Regions from separate parts of the Bradyrhizobium sp. CCBAU 11386 genome, predicted to be linked through region 2. Evidence: riboswitches for the same ligand, from Rfam matches in the RefSeq annotation. Region 2 holds a riboswitch; the other holds the start of a gene.
The links. A riboswitch is a leader RNA that binds a small molecule or an ion and turns the genes downstream of it on or off. The one in region 2 is predicted to bind cobalamin.
Positions count from the first base shown of each region.

Region 1: linked by a shared signal. The riboswitch ahead of metE (5-methyltetrahydropteroyltriglutamate--homocysteine S-methyltransferase) and the one ahead of XI09_RS41175 (energy-coupling factor ABC transporter permease) in region 2 are both predicted to bind cobalamin.

Region 1 covers NZ_LBKA01000008.1:34,524-41,695, reverse strand. Annotated here, with positions in the region: gene XI09_RS45920 (hypothetical protein) at 1-19, shown strand, start outside; gene XI09_RS02705 (hemerythrin domain-containing protein) at 174-803, shown strand; gene XI09_RS02700 (hypothetical protein) at 2,178-2,546, shown strand; gene metE (5-methyltetrahydropteroyltriglutamate--homocysteine S-methyltransferase) at 3,181-5,526, opposite strand; cobalamin riboswitch at 5,628-5,830, opposite strand; gene XI09_RS02690 (nodulate formation efficiency C protein) at 6,800-7,172, shown strand, end outside.
Region 2 covers NZ_LBKA01000259.1:124,726-131,897, forward strand. Annotated here, with positions in the region: gene cobJ (precorrin-3B C(17)-methyltransferase) at 1-87, shown strand, start outside; gene XI09_RS41145 (cobalt-precorrin-6A reductase) at 63-809, opposite strand; gene cbiT (precorrin-6Y C5,15-methyltransferase (decarboxylating) subunit CbiT) at 808-1,989, shown strand; gene XI09_RS41155 (cobalamin biosynthesis protein) at 1,986-2,354, shown strand; gene cobM (precorrin-4 C(11)-methyltransferase) at 2,351-3,133, shown strand; gene XI09_RS41165 (cobyrinate a,c-diamide synthase) at 3,133-4,443, shown strand; gene cobA (uroporphyrinogen-III C-methyltransferase) at 4,440-5,171, shown strand; cobalamin riboswitch at 5,217-5,436, shown strand; gene XI09_RS41175 (energy-coupling factor ABC transporter permease) at 5,474-6,151, shown strand; gene cobF (precorrin-6A synthase (deacetylating)) at 6,198-6,947, shown strand; gene cobT (nicotinate-nucleotide--dimethylbenzimidazole phosphoribosyltransferase) at 6,958-7,172, shown strand, end outside.

The DNA of each region.
Region 1 (7,172 bases), on a different contig from region 2:
GTGCAAAAACCTAGGTTAAGTTGATTTATGCCAGCTCGAATTGAAGCGCACTACGTTTTTGCGTCGAACAGCGCGGACAAATTGCAGCGCAGAAGGACACCGAATTCGGCTTAGGCGATCTGGCAAATGGCAGAAACGCGTCCAGCCTACATTGTTCCTCTAGGAGTACGGCAATGATCATCGATCTTTTGGTTCGAGAGCATCGCAATATTGATCTGCTTCTGGTCGCTCTTCAACGCGAATTGGAGATTTTTGAGAAAGGGATCCGTCCCGACTATGAGGTCATTCGCGCGATTATCAGCTATTTCGAGGTTTACCCGGAGGTGTACCATCATCCACAGGAAGACTTGATTTTTTCCAAGCTCAAGGTTCGCGATCCGGATGCGGCTGCAATCGTCGGCGATCTCGCGCTTGAACACCAGGAAGTCGTCGACCGTTTGCATCACTTCGCGCAAGCTATTGATGCCATCCTCGCGGATCGTGAAGTCCTTCGGCAAAACGTCGGCAATATCGTACGCGACTTTATAGTACGCGAGCGGCACCACATGATGTGGGAAGAACGAGATTTCTTTCCCGCCGCCCTGAAGGCTCTCTCGGCTCAGGATTGGACCGAAATCGCCTCCGCCCTCACCGATGATGGAGATCCGCTATTCAGCGAGACAGCGGCAGCGACTTCCGATGCGCTAAGAGCGCATATTTTGCAATTGGAGCAAGAAGCTGAGGCCGAACGGAGCTCGGTCGCGTTTTCGTCCGCCAAGGCCGGCAACCCGCGACACGGCGCCGAGACGGATGGGGCGTATTGACCGCTGCCGTTTCACAGCAGGAAGTGGACCTCATGCTTGGGGTGCTCGCCGGCGCGCAGGCTGCCGTACTGCGAAAATGGCTTCGGCGCAATATTCGCTTCCTCGACCACCGGTGCAAACGGCATGGCCGAACTTCCTGAGGTTTTGTTCCGGCACGTTCCACACTGGGACCGTTGCAGGTTCGGCATGCGCAGTAATATCGCACTAAACGGACGCCTCTCATTTCCGCCGACCGATAAGGACGGACGATTGCGGCCTCGGGGGCGGCGAAACACTCCCATTCCTTCCCCGCCCGGCATGCTCTGAATCATCCTGGTTCGGCTCACTGGACGCCAACTGCCACGTCCCGGTACGTTCAGCAAAACAGCAAGGCGTTGGATGTCGATCGCCTCGCCCAGTTCTAGCGGCATTGGATCACAACGAGCTGTGGGGCTCCGCATCGTAAGGATGCTCATTCCTGGCGTGTGACCGCTTCATCGGGATCCAAAATACGATGTATGCCGCGTGCAGCATGCCCTACCAATTGCGCTGTGGAGTGGCCATAGCCATCAGCAAGACAGATATTTTGAGGCAGCGCAAAGCTTCTCCGGGCGTGTCCGATAATCGGACCCAGAAAGCAAGAAAGGCATCCGAATGCGACCGGACCTGGCACAATCCTAAGGGCAGCATCGCCTACCGCGCTACACCAGCTATCTGACGTCCCCGCATTTCTCAGCGTCAGTTCGCGAATTGGACTATCAAGGGTGGCTCAAGTCCTTGGGCGGGCGGCAATCCGCCTCGATCTACGTGCACCTGCATTTGGTCGAAGCATGTGCTGATACAGCGGCTGCCAGACGTCAGTCACGAAACGCGGCGAGCCGATCGCGATCTATGCCTTCGGTCGATCGGTCACGCCGCGCCCGCGTCGGCCGGATCAATTTCGACCTGCTCTATGGCCTGTCCCAGCAGACAGTAAGCCTTTATGCCTGGACAGCCAAATGCCTCGAGTTGTATCGGACCGGTTTGCCGCCTTCGGTACGCGCACATTCCTCCATTCAAAAAGCACCACCGCAAGATCGACGAATTCACTCTGCCGGACAGTGTCGAGCGCTACCCCCAATTCGAAACGATCGCGGAAGCTTTAGTTGATGCTGGATACGTACGCATCGGCATCGATCACTTTGCTCTGCCGCACGAAAGTCTTGCCCGGGCGAGGCAGAAAGGCAGGCTGAAGAGCAACTTCCAGGGCTATACTGACGATTGCGCGGACGCCCTCATTGGTCTCGGCGCGGGCGCCATCGGGCGCATGCAACAAGGGTTCGCGCGAACGCTGTCTCGGCAAAGGACTACCTTGCTCACATCACCGAGGATCGGCTCGCCACCGCAAAGGGCTATTTGCTGACGGATGAGGATCGCTTCCGCGCCGAGATCATCGAGCAAATCATGTGCGACATGGCAGTCGATCTCTCAGAGACATCCCGTCGTCACGGTCTGGATCCGAAGTTCGCCGTCGTCGATCGTTCTCGAATCGACAGCCTTATTGCAGATGGGGTCGTGCTGATTGACGATGCCCGGCTTTCCGTAGCTGATGGCGCAGAGTTCCAGTTCCTGGTTCGCATCGTCGTTCGACGCTCATCTTCCTCGGTGCGGGGCTACACACAGTCCGGCGGTCTAAACCGGCTGCGCCGAGCCGAGTCGTGTCGGGTTCGAAATCGCCATCACTTAACTGGCCTATTTTTGGCGCAGGACCACACTCACTTCTGAGTAGCACCCTATTGGCACCCGCCACCTTCAAGTTCGTGACGTTCTCTAACTCGTCCGCTCATAGATCTCAAACAGAGGCCCAAGCCGAAACTGACTATCGGTGGAACCGGTCGACCGACGACTGCCTTAATCAGGGTCCCAATCAACAGTAGCCGCTCATGCATTCGTACGTTTGCGAGATCCTTGGAGCCCGGTTTTTCGTATCGCCGCGGTGATCAAGCATATCGTTTCCAGCCAGGAAGCGCACCAATTTGCGGGTGGCCCCCGCGGCGACCGCCGGCATCACTGCCCCTCGTTGCCGACGTGCTCATGAGCTACAAACCTTCGTGTAGACTTCTAAAACTCAGGCTATACGGTCGCATACCACGGCACAATTGAGCTTACGCTGAGCTTGTGCTTTAACTGGGCTCAGATTTTCGGCGAATGTCCTCGCCGTGATCGAACCGTCGGCTGTCCTCCCTCCGCCGATGGAAGTCGGCGCGATGCGCCAGCGGTCGTTCCTCCCAGACTTTCCTTCCGCCCGGCCCGCCAAGGCCGGGCATTTTTTTGCGTTCCCAAGGCTCCCTCGAGATTATCGAGAGCGCAAATGACCACAAGCGGATCAGCTTTGTCGAGAAAAGGCCCAGGCCCGCGATCAACGGCCTAGCGGATCGGATGCAGCGCGCAATTCGCGGGCGGCAGCGACCATGTTCGCTAGCGCCGGCCGAACCTCCTCCCATTTGCGCGTCTTCAGGCCGCAGTCCGGATTGACCCAGAGCTGCGAATCCCGCAGCCGTGCCCGAGCCAATGCCATCAGCTCCTTCATTTCGCCTGTCTCGGGAACACGTTGAGAGTGGATGTCGTACACGCCTGGCCCGATCTGATTTGGATATTCGTAGTTCCTGAACGCGTCGAGTAGTTCCATTTTCGAGCGCGACGTCTCGATCGAGATGACATCCGCGTCCATTGCAGCGATCGCACCCATGATGTCGTTGAACTCCGAGTAGCACATATGCGTATGAATTTGCGTTTGATCGGCGACGCCAGATGAGCAGATGCGGAAGCAATCCACGGCCCAGTCGAGATAAGCCGTCCACTCCGATCGACGCAACGGCAATCCTTCGCGGAGTGCAGCTTCGTCGATCTGGATCATGGTCGCACCAGCGTTCTCGAGATCGCGGACTTCGTCTCGGATCGCGAGCGCAATCTGGCGGCAGATCTCGCTTCTGGGAATATCATCGCGAACAAAGGACCAGTTCAAGATCGTCACCGGTCCGGTCAACATCGCCTTCATCGGCTTCCTGGTTAGTGATTGCGCGTAGCGCCACCACTCCACGGTGATCGGCTTCGACCGCAAGACATCGCCAAACAGGATCGGTGGCCTGACGCAGCGCGAGCCGTAGGATTGCACCCATCCGTTCGTGGTAAATGCGAAGCCGGCGAGGTGCTCGCCGAAGTACTGCACCATGTCATTGCGCTCAAATTCGCCGTGCACGAGGACGTCAAGACCGATATCCTCCTGCCAACGTACGGCGCGCGCAGTCTCCTCCTTGAGGAACCGGTCGTATTGCTCGTCGCTCATCGCGCCTCGTGCATGCGCTGCACGGGCATTCCGGACCTCTGTGCTCTGCGGAAACGATCCGATCGTCGTGGTAGGGAAAGCCGGTAGTCCGAAACGATTGCTTTGGATCTCGGCACGACGGGCAAATGGGCTGGCGCGCCGGCGCATGGTCTGGTCGATCGCTCTCATCCGGACAGCGACATTGGCATCACGGATTTTCGGGGAAGTCCGGCGGACAGTCGCGGCACATTCCGACTCGGCAAGAGCTAGCGCAGCATTCTGGTCGCCTGCGAGTGCCCGCGCCAGGGTTGCAAGCTCACGCATCTTCTGAACCGAGAAAGCAAGCCAACGCTTGACGTCGGAAGCGAGTCCGGTCTCGAGTTCAACATCGACCGGCACATGAAGCAGCGAACAGGATGGGGCGATCTGTACACGATCCTTGCCAAGCTTCGCAATCGCGGGTTCCAGCCGCTGGCGGAGCGACGACAAATTCGACCGCCATACATTCCGGCCGTCGATGACACCGAGAGACATGACAAGATCACTTCGGCCGCCAGCGATGATCTGATCCAATAACTCTGGCGCTCGAACCAGATCGAGGTGCAGTCCGGCAACTGGAAGGCTCAAGGCGGTGTCCAGATTGTCGCCTAGGTCGCCGAAATAGCTGGCAACCATGATCTTGATGGCCGGCCCCTCCTTCGCGAGCCGGTTATAAGCATGTAGCAAGGATTTTCGCGCCACCTCGCCCAGATCAAGAACCAGGCAGGGCTCGTCGAACTGAACCCACTTTGCCCCGCGTTTGGCCAATTCCTGCAGGACCTCGATATAGACCGGTATCAGATCGTCCAGTAGCGAGAGTGGCTGGAACGCAGGATCGGCACTCTTGCCGAGCTTTAGGAATGTGACCGGCCCGATCAGGACAGGGCGGGTCTGGAAGCCAAGGGCCTTAGCTTCCTCATACTCCTCGATCGGCTTGCGAGAGCACAGTCTGAAAGTCTGTCCCCCGTGAAACTCGGGGACCATGTAGTGGTAGTTGGTGTCGAACCACTTGGTCATCTCCTGCGCGGGTGCGCCAAATCCGCGCGGTCCGTGACCGCAACTCGCATCCTGGTCGTCGCATTGTGAACCGCGGGCCATGGCGAAGTACGTCTTGAGCGAAACGGACTCGGCTTTCGAGGCGTAGATGCCCGGGATGGCGCCAACCATGACACTTGTGTCGAGCACCTGGTCATACAGCGAGAAATCGTTCGATGGAATCACCGTGACGCCGATAGAATTCTGACGAGCCCAGTTCGCGGCACGCAGGCCAGCTGCGTCCTCGAGCAACTGCTGTTCGCTGCTTTTTCCGGCCCAATAGCTTTCGAGAGCGCGTTTGAGCTCGCGCCTTGGACCCATGCGTGGCGTTCCGAGCGTGGCAACCGGAAGGGAGAGAAGAGACATAGCGTTAACCCCATGTTGGGGGCAAAGGCCATGGCGGACGCAGGCAGGGGAAGTCGCGCGTGCGACGGCTGCTTAGCGCACCACCGGGACACCCCGCCCGCGGACGAATAGATGCCGGGGCAGGTCTCCTGGCTCGCGGGTCATCGCTGCTGTCCGGCCTTCCCGAAGCCGCGCAGGCTTCAGTGACATCGTTGGACAGCGGCTCGCCGCTCACAGTTGCGGGGGCAGCGCCGGCATTTTCACCGGCTTCCCTCTTAGCTCCGGATCAAATGCAAACCGGAGAACCTCGACGAGTTGGATTATCGGCAAGAGAACTCTTCCGTCAACCTCTCAGATTATATCTCAAGCTAACGCTGCGACATCTGCTACGGGAATGACGTGCATCTCTTTCGTTGACCACGATGTAGAAGCGCTCTCCAATCAGCGATGTCGGAATGACCATCGGAGCTGCGTGCGCGTGGGGCCGCACGCCAGATCGGTGGAAGGGGCAAATGCGGCTTGCGCGGTCGGGACTGCTGCCTCGAGCAGAACGCATTTGATGCGAGTCCCGGCTTCCCAGCGGTTCATCGAGCACGTCCGCCATCCAACCGCCTTCTCGACCAACAGGATCCGTATTGAATAGGCCTAAGACACCTGGCGAAAGTCAGCAACATACCGGCGAGCAGGTTGATTTGCGGTGCGAGCCAGACTCCAAATGCTCGGCGTAAAGATCGGCTTGGCGTCGTTGGCCATCGAGTGCAAACCGCAGCTGACTGAGGCTGCTCTCGACTTCCGGAGCCGCCGCATATCGCGAAAGGAGCGCCAAACGCGCCGCGGCCCCGTGGCCACAAGCGGCCAAAGGCATGGCAGAGATCGAAAGCCCACATTCCTGCAACCGAACCAAACGGTTCAATGGCGGCAAACGTGCTCCGAATTCTCATCAGGAACTTGGCACCGAAGCGTTCCCCTGCGCCGTCGAATATCCGGTGCGGGACGAGGATCGGTAAGCCGCGATGGATAGGCTGAATGGAACGATCGAAACGTGTGCAAGTCGGAAAGTCGACAAAGAAGACACAAAACCGGTAAGAATTTCCGTCTGTTACCTGGCACGAAGAATGCAAGTCATCGGCATGCCCAGGCCCTCCTGCTGGGCATGTCCAGCACAGCAAATCCGGGCTGTCGCTGGCGACTGAAGTTAGCGGCGCGTGACATAGAGGGGAGCGCCTGCTCGCGCGGGACACCATCGGTCGCCCCGTCGCGTCGACGCTAACTTATTGCGCTCGCGCATAACAGGTTGAAGGTTGCCCGCTTTGAAAGACGTGTTGATGAAAAACCAGATAGGCCGACGGTTGTGAAGAAAATGTCTGGAAGACGCGCGCTATGGTTTTGTCTTGGTCCATCGCTGATCTGCCTGGTCGGACTGGCTGCGACGAGCAACAGTGTTCGTGCCAACGAAAGCGCCCTCGTCGAAAGAGTCAAGTCCACGTGGCGAGCGCAAGACGGTGAGACGATAGAACACATTCTCTCCAACGTCTCGAAGGTCGCACAGTTCGTCCCTCGAACGTGGGGCGTTGCTGAAGGATTTGACCGAGATGAATATGTTTTCGTTTCCTGGACCAGGCACCGGGACAATAAATCAGACGAACAGTACGTTATCACCTGGAAGA
Region 2 (7,172 bases):
GCCGACATGCGCACGCTGGTGATCGTCGGTAACTCGCAGACGCGCCGTGTCGGCCGTTGGGTCTATGCGCCGAGGCAGGTGCGATGACCGAGCCACTGCATGATCTCGGCCACGCTCTCGACCCGCTGGCGCCCGGGCAACTCCGGCCGCGCGATCATGATCACGGGCAGGTCGCGCGTGCGGGCCGCGTCGATCTTGGCGCGCGCGCCATCGCCACCGGAATTGCGGGCGACGATCCACATGATGCCGCGCGTGCGCAGCATGTTCAGCTCGCCATCGAGCGTGAACGGTCCGCGCGACACAATCACGTCCGCGGCGAAGGGCAGCGGCGCGTCGGGCGGATCGACGAAGCGCAGCGTGTAGGCGTGCTGCGGCTTGGTCGCAAACGGCGCGATGTGCTGGCGGCCGATGGCGAGAAACACTTTTGCCGGCAACTCGGGCAAAGCGGCGACCGCGGCATTGACGTCGGCGACCTCGATCCAGTTGTCACCGGGCGTCTTGGCCCAGGGGGTGCGTTCGAGCGCGATCAACGGCGTGCCCGTTTCCGCGCACGCCGCGACGGCGTTGCGGCTCATCTCGGCGGCAAAGGGATGCGTCGCGTCGATCACATGCGTGATGCCTTCGCGGCGCATGTAATCGGCGAGCCCGCTCACGCCACCAAAGCCGCCGATGCGGGTCGGCAGCGGCTGCTCGGCAGGCGCACGGGTGCGGCCGCCATAGGAATAGACGGCATCAAGCCCGGCGCGCGCGATCTCCGCCGCAAGCTGGCTTGCATCGCTCGTTCCGCCCAGAATGAGGGCGCGTGTCATGGCTGATCCCTGGCTGACCATCATCGGTATCGGCGAAGATGGCCTTGCCGGGCTGTCCGAGGCAAGCCGAAAGGCGCTGCGTGAAGCCGAAACCGTCTTCGGCGGCGAGCGTCACCTCGCGCTTGCGGGTGTGACCGGGCACGGCCACCCGTGGCCGGTGCCGTTCGATGCGGAGGTCGTGCTCAGCCGCCGCGGCCGGCCGACGGTGGTGCTCGCCTCTGGCGATCCGTTCTGGCACGGCGCCGGCGCAAGCCTTGCCGAGAAGCTCGAGGCGGGCGAGTGGGTCGCACATTCGGCGCCGTCGACATTCTCGCTTGCCGCCGCGCGGCTCGGCTGGCGCCTCGAAGCCGTTGCCTGCCTCGGTCTGCATGCTGCGCCCTTCGAGCGCCTCGTGCCGCACCTTGCACCTGGCGCGCGCATCATTTGCCTCGTGCGAGACGGCAAGGCCGCGGGAGACCTCGCAAAGTGGCTGAGCGAGCGCGGATGGGGCGCCTCGGCATTCTGGACGCTCGTCGCGCTGGGCGGACCGCGCGAAAGCATCAAGGAGCATCGCGCCGATGGCTTTGCCGGCGATCTCGCCGGAAACCTGGTCGCGGTGGCCGTGGAGGCGAGGGGAGCTCAGGGCATTCCTCGCAGCGCAGGACTTTCAGACGATCTCTTTGCCCATGACGGCCAGATCACCAAGCGGCCGGTACGTGCGCTCGCGCTTTCGGCGCTGGCACCGCGCCCGGGCGAGCGGTTGTGGGATATCGGCGCAGGTTCGGGCTCGATCTCGGTCGAGTGGGCGCTCTGCGGCGGGACGGCGACGGCAATCGAGGTGCGCGAGGATCGCGCCGCGAATATCCGCAGCAATGCGTCGGCGTTCGGATTGGCGCATCGGATCGCTGTTGTCACAGGCAGCGCGCCCGAAGCTCTTGCTGGGCTGGACGCGCCGGATGCCGTCTTCATCGGCGGTGGTCTCGATGGCGCGATGTTCGACGCCATATGGCCGCTCCTTGCGCCGGGCACACGGCTCGTTGCGCATGCGGTGACGCTGGAGACGGAAGCGCTGCTTGGCGAACTGCACCGGCGCCACGGCGGCGAGCTGATGCGGGTCGAGATCGCCCATGCCGGCCCGCTCGGCCGCTACCGGTCCTGGGAGGCGGCGCGTCCCGTGGTGCAGTGGAGTGCGGTCCGATGAAGGTTGCCGGGCTCGGATTCAGGCGGGATGTCACGCTGGCTTCGCTGCGTGAGGCGCTGCTGGCGGCCGGCGGTCCCGCGGGCCTTGCGGCGGTGGCGACCGTCAGCGACAAAGCCGACGCGGAGGCATTGAAGCAGCTCGCGCGCGAATGCGGTGTGCCGATCAAGGCGGTGCCGCCCGATGTGCTTGCCGGCATCGACACGCCGACGCAGTCAAAACTCATCACGGAAAAGTTCGGCACGGGATCGGTCGCCGAAGCCGCGGCACTCGCTGCGGCCGGCCCTCGCGCCCGATTGATTGCGACCCGGGCGGTCTCGCAGGATCGCACCGCGACGGCCGCAATCGCGGAAGGAGACGGCGCATGACGGTGCATTTCATCGGCGCCGGGCCAGGCGCTCCCGATCTGCTGACGTTGCGCGGGCGCGACCTGATCGCGGCCTGTCCGGTCTGCCTCTATGCCGGCTCGCTGGTGCCCGAGGGCGTGCTGACGCATTGCCCGCCGGGCGCGCGCATCGTCAACACGGCACCGTTGTCGCTCGACGAGATCATCGCGGAGATCGCCGCCGCGCATGCCGACGGCAAGGACGTCGCGCGCCTGCATTCCGGCGATCTCTCGATCTGGTCGGCGATGGGCGAGCAGCTCCGTCGTCTCCGTGCGCTCGACATTTCCTTCACCGTGACGCCCGGCGTTCCGTCCTTCTCCGCCGCCGCGGCCGCGCTCGAAGCGGAGTTGACTTTGCCCGGGCTCGCACAGACCGTCGTGCTGACGCGTACGCCGGGGCGCGCCAGCGCGATGCCCGAGGGCGAGAAGCTCGCCGCCTTCGCCGCCACCGGCGCCGTACTTGCCATTCACCTTTCGATCCATCTGCTCGACCAGGTGATTGCGGAGCTGATGCCTCACTACGGCGCGGACTGCCCGGTCGCCGTGGTCTGGCGCGCAAGCTGGCCGGACCAACGCATCGTCCGCGCCACGCTTGCAACGCTCGATGCGGCTGTCGGCAGCGAGATGGAGCGCACCGCGCTCATTCTGGTCGGCAAGACATTGGGCTCGGCTGATTTCGACGAGAGCCGTCTCTATGCCGCCGATTACGATCGCCGCTATCGGCCGGTCGGAGCCGAGCCGCGCTTTTCGGAGGCCTCCTGATGCCGGTAGGGCTCGTCATCTCCGCGCCTGCCTCCGGTGTCGGCAAGACGACGCTGACGCTGGCGCTCGCGCGCGCCTGGCGCAATCGCGGATTGAACGTGCAGTGCTTCAAGAGCGGGCCCGACTATATCGATCCCGCCTTTCACGCGGCCGCTACGGGCCGCGCCTCCGTCAATGTCGATAGCTGGGCGATGGATCGGGCGACGATCAGCCATCTCGTCAGCCGCGGCGCGGACGCTGACGTTGTCCTCGCAGAAGGTTCGATGGGTCTGTTCGACGGCGTCGCCGCGCGTGGCGTCTCGGGTACCGGCGCCACCGCCGACATTGCGGAGATGCTGGGCTGGCCGGTGCTGCTGGTGATCGATCCCTCGGGACAAGCGCAGACGGCCGCGGCGATCGCGGCGGGCCTCCGCGACTACCGTCCTGGCGTGCGCCTTGCCGGCGTCGCGCTCAACCGGGTCGCCAGCCAGCGCCATGAAGATCTCGTACGGCGTGCGCTCGACGACGCCGGCATTGCGGTGTTCGGCGCGCTGCCGCGCCATGCCGAGATCAACCTGCCGAAGCGGCATCTCGGCCTGGTGCAGGCCGAGGAGCAGGCCGAGATCGGCAAGCTGATCGACGAGGCCGCGCGCTTCGTCGCCGAGCATGTCGATCTCGATGCGGTGTTGCGATCGGCAGCCAGCTGGTCGCCGCAACCCGCTGCGAACGGGGTGAACGTGACGCCGCCCGGGCAGCGCATTGCGCTTGCGCGCGATGCCGCGTTCTCCTTCGTCTACCCGCATATGCTGGAAGCCTGGCGCGCGGCGGGCGCCGACATCTCGACCTTCTCGCCGCTTGCCGATGAAGCGCCCGACGCGAGCGCCGATGTCTGCTGGCTGCCCGGCGGCTATCCCGAGCTTCATGCCGGGAAGATCGCGGCCAACGCGCGCTTTCGCAGCGGCCTGCGCGCCTTCGCCGAGACGCGACCCGTGCACGGTGAATGCGGAGGCTATATGGTGCTGGGAACCGCTTTGACCGATGCCGACGGTGTCTGCCATGAGATGGCGGGCCTGCTCGGCCTGGAGACCAGCTTTGCCAAGCGCCGCATGCATCTGGGCTATCGTCTCGCCGAACTCGCCGCGCCGATGCCGGGACATCGCGCCGGCGCACGCCTGCGCGGCCATGAGTTCCACTATTCGACGATTGCCGCCCAGCCCGACACGCCGCTCGCGGTCGTGCATGACGCGACCGGTGCGGTCATCGCCGAGACCGGTTCGCGCCGGGGCAATGCCACCGGCACGTTCTTCCATTTGATCGCGGAGGACCGGTGAGCGGTTTTGTCTCCTTCATCTCTGCCGGTCCCGGCGACCCCGAGCTTCTCACGCTTAGGGGGGCCGCGCGGTTACGCGAGGCCGACGTCGTGCTCTATGACGACCTCGCGTCCGGCGCGATCCTCGATCTCGCCCGTCCAGGCGCCAATCTCGTTGCGGTCGGGAAGCGGGCCGGGCGGCCCTCGACCAAGCAGCATCACGTCAACCGCCTGCTGGTCGACTATGCCGCGACTGGCGCGCGCGTGGTGCGGTTGAAGTCCGGCGATGCCGGCATCTTTGGACGGCTCGAAGAGGAGCTCGAAACGTTGCGCGAAGCCGGCATCGGCTACGAGATCGTTCCCGGCGTCACCTCGGCCTGCGTGGCCGCTGCGCAAGCCGGCATACCCCTGACCCGGCGCCACACTTCGCGCCGGGTGCAGTTCGTGACCGGGGCCGACGTCACCGGCGAGTTGCCGCAAAACCTGAACTGGGCGGCGCTGGCCGACCCGGAGGCGACGACCGTGGTCTATATGGGCCGCCGCACCTTTCCGGCCCTTGCCGCAAAATTGATCGCGCACGGCCTCGCGCCGACCACCCCGGCGCTGTTCGCCGAATCCCTCGGGCGTCCCGACGAGCGGCTGGTCCGCACCACCATTGTCGAGCTTGCCGAGCAGCTTGCGCGGGGCGGGGCGGCCTCGACGGCCGCGGTGATCCTGTTCGGCGCACTGGCGGGAGAATACCCGTCATGATGGCTTCCGTCGCTCTTCAGCCCTTGACGCCCGGCTGGCGAAAGGGGCACACAGGACGGGCATGGTGCTCGATGCGGCGCAAAGCGCCGGAGCATAATCGGGAATGGGGATGGGCGGACCCAGTTGCGGCGCCCGAAACCCCAGCCGCCCCCGCGACTGTAAGCGGTGAGGGGCTCCGAACCGCCACTGGGCCGCAAGGCTCGGGAAGGCCGGAGATCCCCACTGAACCGCGAGCCAGGAGACCGGCCGTGCACGTTTTGAGGCCAAGGCCGTCGGGTGTGACGGCAGGAAGGATTTGAGCCATGCATATCGAACCCGGAGTCGTGACGGGCGCCAAGCTCGTGTTGAGTTACGCAACCGGCATCGCCGCAGGCGGCGTTGCGCTGAAGCTCGCGGCCGAGACCGTGCGCGAGCAGGGCATCACGTCGTTCGCGGCGCGGACACTCGCCACCACCGGCCTCGTGTTCACCTTCTTCGAGATCCTGCCGCACTTCCCGGTCGGCGTGTCCGAAGTGCACTTCATCCTCGGCTCGACCTTGTTCCTGCTGTTCGGTGCTGCGCCCGCGGCCTTCGGCCTCGCGCTCGGACTCCTGTTCCAGGGCGTGCTCTTCGAGCCGGCCGACCTGCCGCAATACGGCATGAACGTCACCACGCTGCTGGTGCCGCTGTTTGCGATCCAGGCGATCGCCACGCGGATCATTGCCCGCAACACCGCCTATGTCGATCTCAGGTATCGCCAGGCGCTGGCGCTTTCGACGACCTATCAGGCCGGCGTCATCGCCTGGGTGGCGTTCTGGGCGCTCTATGGCTCCGGTTTTGCCGTGACCAACCTCGTCAACATCGCGACCTTCGCGGCCTCGTATGCGCTCGTCATCGTGATCGAGCCGCTGGCCGATCTCGCCGTGCTGGCGCTGGCGAAGTCGCTGCGCGGCGTCACCGCGCCCGGCCTCGTGACCCCGCGCCTGCACAACGCGGCTTGAGAGACAAGCGAAAGGGCGGCCGTGATGGCCGCCCTTCGCGAACGTGATGCTCACGCTCTCCCTGATAGGCATCGGTTGCGGCGATCCCGAGCAGCTCACGCGCGCCGCGACCCGCGCCATCAACGCGGCCGATCTCGTCCTGATCCCGCGCAAGGGGACGGCGAAATCCGATCTCGCCGATCTCAGGCGGACGATCTGCGCGGATGTGCTCAGCAGCGACACCACGCGCATCGCCGAGTTCGATCTTCCCGTGCGCGATGCGGGCGAGGCGGACTACCGCAAGGGCGTCGACGATTGGCACGATGCGGTTGCGGCGATTTGGTCGCAGACAATCGCAAGCCATCTCGAAGGTGACGGCAGGGTCGCGCTGCTGATCTGGGGCGATCCTTCGCTCTACGATTCCTCGCTGCGCATTGCGCGACGGCTCGATCCCCTGCCGGAGATCGAGGTCATTCCCGGTATCACGTCGATCCAGGCGCTGTGCGCGGCGCATGCGCTGCCGCTCAACGACATCGGCGAGCCCTTTCTGGTTACGACGGGAAGGCGCTTGCGTGAGGGCGGCTGGCCGCAGGGCGTCGACACCGTGGTCGTGATGCTCGATGGCGGCACCGCGTTCAAGTCGCTCGATCCGGCCGGGCTCGACATCTGGTGGGGCGCTTATCTCGGCATGCCCGATCAGATCATCATGTCCGGTGCGCTGGCCGAGGTGGGCCCGCGCATCGCCGCGCTGCGGCAGGAGGCGCGCGAGCGGCATGGCTGGATCATGGACAGCTACATTCTCAAGCGCAGGCCGTAAGCGAGGCAGCATGCTCCCCGAATGGGTCTACCAAAAGTGCCCCGATATCTCCGCGGCCCATCGCGAGGCGGCGATCGCGCGGCAGGCGCAACTGACGAAGCCGACGGGCGCGCTCGGCCGGCTCGAGCAGCTCGCGATCGAGCTCGCGGGCCTGCAGGCGACCAAGCAGCCACGCGCGGCACGCGTGCCGATCATCATTTTCGCCGGTGATCACGGCATCGTCGC